DNA from 2 places in the Streptomyces sp. NPDC048002 genome. Region 1 is predicted to be linked to the other one. Evidence: riboswitches for the same ligand, from Rfam matches in the RefSeq annotation. Region 1 holds a riboswitch; the other holds the start of a gene.
What was found. A riboswitch is a leader RNA that binds a small molecule or an ion and turns the genes downstream of it on or off. The one in region 1 is predicted to bind cobalamin.

Region 1 (2,193 bases):
GATCCAGATGTTGCGGCCGTTGACGACACCGGCGACCAGGCGCTTGCCGGGCAGTCCGCCGACGGCTGCCAGGGCGTCGAGGTTGGAGGCGGCGGACTGGGTGAAGTCCAGCGCCAGTCCGTCCACCGGTGCCTTCGCCAGCACCGGCAGGGCGTCGCCGAGCCGGTCGAAGTAGGAGGCGACGAGCAGCTTGGGCCGGTCGGTGAGGGCGCCGAGGTCGCGGTAGGCGCGCTCGGCGGCGTTCAGCTCGGCCGGGGTGCGGTCCTGGACGAGGGCGGGCTCGTCGATCTGGACCCACTCGGCGCCGGCCGCGCGCAGGTCGGCCAGGACCTCGGCGTACACCGGGAGCAGGCGGTCCAGCAGGGTGAGCGGCTCGAAGTCGGCCGGCACTCCGGGGGCCGGCTTGGCGAGCAGGAGGTACGTGACCGGACCGACCAGCACGGGGCGCGCGGTCAGGCCCTGGGCCAGGGCTTCCTTCAGCTCGGCGACCTGCTTGCCGGAGTCGGCGGTGAAGACGGTGCCGGGGCCCAGTTCGGGGACCAGGTAGTGGTAGTTGGTGTCGAACCACTTGGTCATCTCCAGCGGAGCGACCTCCTGGGTGCCGCGGGCCATCGCGAAGTAGCCGGCCAGCGCGTCGGCGTCGACGGCGGCGCGGTGCCGCTCGGGGACGGCGCCGACCATGACGGTGGTGTCGAGGACGTGGTCGTAGTACGAGAAGTCACCGGTCGGCACCTCGTGGATGCCCGCATCGGCGAGCTGCTGCCAGTTGCTCCGGCGCAGTTCGGCGGCGGTGGCCCGGAGGGCGTCGGCGGTGACGCGGCCCTTCCAGTAGCCCTCGATGGCCTTCTTCAGTTCACGGTTCTGACCCTGGCGGGGGTAGCCGTACACGGTGGCCCGTGCTGCCGCGGCTGCGGACTTCGCTGTCACGGAGATCTCCTTCGCGAGATGAATCCCTGAGATCCCGGGGACGGGACGAGAGCGCGAAGGGTGCGACGAACCGGACGGACACGACCCCGCGCGGCAAAGGCACGGTCGTGCGTGCTGTCTGGTGTGTACGCCGACCCGCCCTCGAGGTCACCGGGATGTCCGCGCACGGAACGGTCCGCGCGCGGGCAGTTGGCAGGTCTTCGGACTCGCGGGCACGCCCTCCGTCCGGAGGACACCTACTGGCCGTCGCTTCCCGGGTCCGGTACGTCGGACCCAGTGCGTATGACGGCGGTCGTTCCCGCTCACCGCTGCGGGGCAGTCCCGGATTCCCACCGGGTTCCCTCTTGCGACGCCACGTCTGGCGGACGGGGCGAACCAGCTGCTGCGATCAGCCTACGGGGTGGAGCGGTGAAAGGAAGAACACCGTCCAGATTTCGGGAAGTCAGGAGCGGATGCCGGACCGGATGCGCGGATGCCGGACCCCGGACACGCGGATGTCGGACCGGACAGGCGGAGGGCGAACCGGACACGCGGATGCCGGACCGGGCACGCGGAGGGCGGGAAGCACGGCGCGCGTGCTTCCCGCCCTCTCCCAGTCGCGCCGCGCGGGACCCTCACCCCTGCGGCGGGTGCGGGCCTCCCGGCCCGCGTCGAACCAGGCCCTCAGTCCTGGTCGTAGGTGTGGAACCCGCGGCCGGTCTTGCGGCCGAGGAGTCCCGCCTCCACCATCCGCTGGAGCAGCGGGGGAGGCGCGTAGAGGGGTTCGCGGAACTCGTCGTAGAGGGACTCGGCGATCGAGGCCACGGTGTCGAGGCCGATCAGGTCGGCGAGCTTCAGCGGTCCCATCGGGTGGGCACAGCCCAGTTCCATGCCCGCGTCGATGTCCGCTGCCGTGGCGAACCCGGATTCCGCCATTCGGACGGCGGAGAGCAGATAGGGGATCAGCAGGGCGTTGACGACGAACCCGGCCCGGTCCTGGGAACGGATGACTGTCTTGCCGAGGGTGCGGGCGGCGAAGTCCTCGACGGCAGCCGTGGTCGCGGCCGAGGTGTGCAGGGAGGTCACCACCTCGACCAGCGGAAGGACGGGTACTGGGTTGAAGAAGTGCAGGCCCACGACGCGGTCCGCACGGCCGGTCGCCATGCCGAGCCGCATGACCGGGAGGGAGGAGGTGTTGGTGGCCAGAACGGCCTCCGGGTCCTCGACGATCTTGTCCAGTCTGGAGAAGACCTCGGTCTTCGCGTCCGGGTTCTCGACGACCGCCTC
Region 2 (2,193 bases), on a different contig from region 1:
AGCCGACGCCGATACCGGCGACCGCGCCGACGCCGATGATCCACCAGACGCTGACGCCGCCGTCCTCGTCCTTCTCCTCGTCCTTCTTCTCCTCGGACGCGTCCGAGGAGCCGGTCTGCGTCCGCGGCTCCGGGCCCGTCGCGTTCAGCTGGCTCACCAGGTTCGCGCCACCGAAGTCACGCGGGTCCGCGCCGGCCGCCTCCGCCGCCAGGATCAGCTGGGCGTACGCGGCGGGGCCGCTCTGCTTCGCCCAGTCCGCGGAGTTCTCCTCCAGCCAGGCCAGCGGCTTCCGCGCGGCCTCCGGGCCGCCCGTCACCGCGAGCGCGACGACCGCGTCGGCGGTGTTGCCGTAGTCGGGCTGGTCCTCGGCACCGGGCAGCGCCGACACCAGGTGACCGTCCTTCGCCATCTCCCCGGCCAGGTAGGACGCGCCGTTCGCGGCGGACTGCCCGGGGTCGGAGGCCTTGGCGGTGGCGCAGGCGAGCTCCGTGTCGTCGGCGGCCTTCGCCGACACCATGCTCATGCCCTTCATGCCGACCACGGCCGCCGCCGTCGCGTCCGCGTTGGCGGCGAGCTTGCCCTTCTTGTCCGGCTGGTAGGCGAAGGCACCGCCGTCCGCGCAGGACAGGGCCAGCTCGCGCAGGGCGTCGTAGGGCGACTTGCCGTCCTTCACGGCGGTCCCGGGGTCCTGGCCCACGGCGTTCAGGGCGCCGATGACGACCGAGGTCGAGTTGGCGTCGCTGGCGCCGCCGGGCGTGTAGCCCCAGCCGCCGTCCTTGTTCTGCACGCTCTTCAGCCAGGTGACCGCCTTGACGGCGTCGTCCATGCGGTCGCCGTCCCCGGCCAGGGACAGGGCCTGCGCCGCGGCGGCGGTGCTGTTGGTGTCGACCATCACCTTGGCGTCGCAGTCCTGGGCGGGCTCGGCGCGGAACGCGGCGAACGCCCCGTTCGCGCACTGCTGCCCGAGCAGCCAGTCGACGGCCTTCTCGGCGGGCTCGACGTCCGACCGGTACTGCGCGACCAGGGCGAGCGACTGGCGCCAGACACCGTCGTAGGTCGGGTCGCTGGTGCCGTACAGGCCGGACGGTATCGCCACGGACGGCGACGGCGACGGCGACGGGGACGCGGCCAGGGCGGGCGTGGCCAGGCCGATCACGGCGGTGGCGGCCAGGGCCGCGGCGCTGCGGCGGACGTTCATGATCGGCGGGTGCCTCTCCCTGAAGGGAGCCGGGCAGCGCGGGACGACCCCGGGCGGCTCGGCTCCGTAGACCTCGACGGTGCCCGTGCGCCGACGGACCGCCGGCGCACGCGAGCCGTTCACATGCCGTACGGGGCGGTCCGGCTCACAGCCTCGCGACTGCTCACGGTTGCGGGTCAGCGCCGGATTTGCACCGGCTTCTCCCTGTACGGGTGTAGTGACGACGCGGCCACTCTACCGGCCCGTAGGGAAGCGCCTGGGAGGAGGCTGTGCCGGGCCGGTGCGCGCGACACTCGTCGCGCTCCTCTCCGACCCCTCGGACGTCACGGAGGCGGGACTGGCCGAGGCCCGGCGCCGACGCGCCGCCAACCCCACCATGACGGTGGCCGAGATCGAAGCGCTCGGCGAGGCGGAGCGGTTGGTGCGTGCTTTCACGGACCGGGGAGCCCCGGAAGGGGACTGAGCCGGATCGGACGGCCACCTGCGTCGAGTCGGCTCAGACGGCCACGTACGTCACCGGATCACTGCCCGTGACCGCCTCCGCTCGGCCCAGCTTCACCAGGCGGCGCAGGTGCGACTCGGCCTCCGACACCGCGATGTTCCGTGATCCGTAGGGGATCCGCTCCCAGGGCCGGTTCCACTCCATGCGCTCCGCCAGCCGCCAGGGAGTGAGGGGTTCGGAGAGCAGGGCGAGCAGACCGGTGAGGCGCTCCTCGTGGTGCGCGAGCAACTCCCTTACGCGCGCGGGCGCGTCGGTGAAGGCGTGCTGGTGGGCCGGTAGCACCTCGGCGGGGGCCAGTCGGCCCACCCGTTCCAGGGAGTCGAGGTAGTCGCCGAGGGGATCGGTGACGGTGGTGTCGTCCGGGTCCTCGTACAGGCCGATGTGGGGCGTGATGCGGGGGAGGAGGTGGTCGCCCGAGAACAGGCGCCCGCGGCCCGGAAGTTGGGCCGGGTGCTCCTCCTCCAGGTGCAGGCAGACGTGGCCGGGGGTGTGG

Region 2: linked by a shared signal. The riboswitch ahead of AB0E07_RS01840 (prenyltransferase/squalene oxidase repeat-containing protein) and the one ahead of metE (5-methyltetrahydropteroyltriglutamate--homocysteine S-methyltransferase) in region 1 are both predicted to bind cobalamin.

Annotation. Positions count from the first base shown of each region.
Region 1 is NZ_JBEZNL010000005.1:6,970-9,162, forward strand. Features, by position in the region: gene metE (5-methyltetrahydropteroyltriglutamate--homocysteine S-methyltransferase) at 1-927, opposite strand, end outside; cobalamin riboswitch at 1,101-1,322, opposite strand; gene AB0E07_RS09140 (3-hydroxybutyryl-CoA dehydrogenase) at 1,591-2,193, opposite strand, start outside.
Region 2 is NZ_JBEZNL010000001.1:419,257-421,449, reverse strand. Features, by position in the region: gene AB0E07_RS01840 (prenyltransferase/squalene oxidase repeat-containing protein) at 1-1,198, opposite strand, end outside; cobalamin riboswitch at 1,315-1,459, opposite strand; gene AB0E07_RS01835 (hypothetical protein) at 1,479-1,661, shown strand; gene AB0E07_RS01830 (MBL fold metallo-hydrolase) at 1,695-2,193, opposite strand, start outside.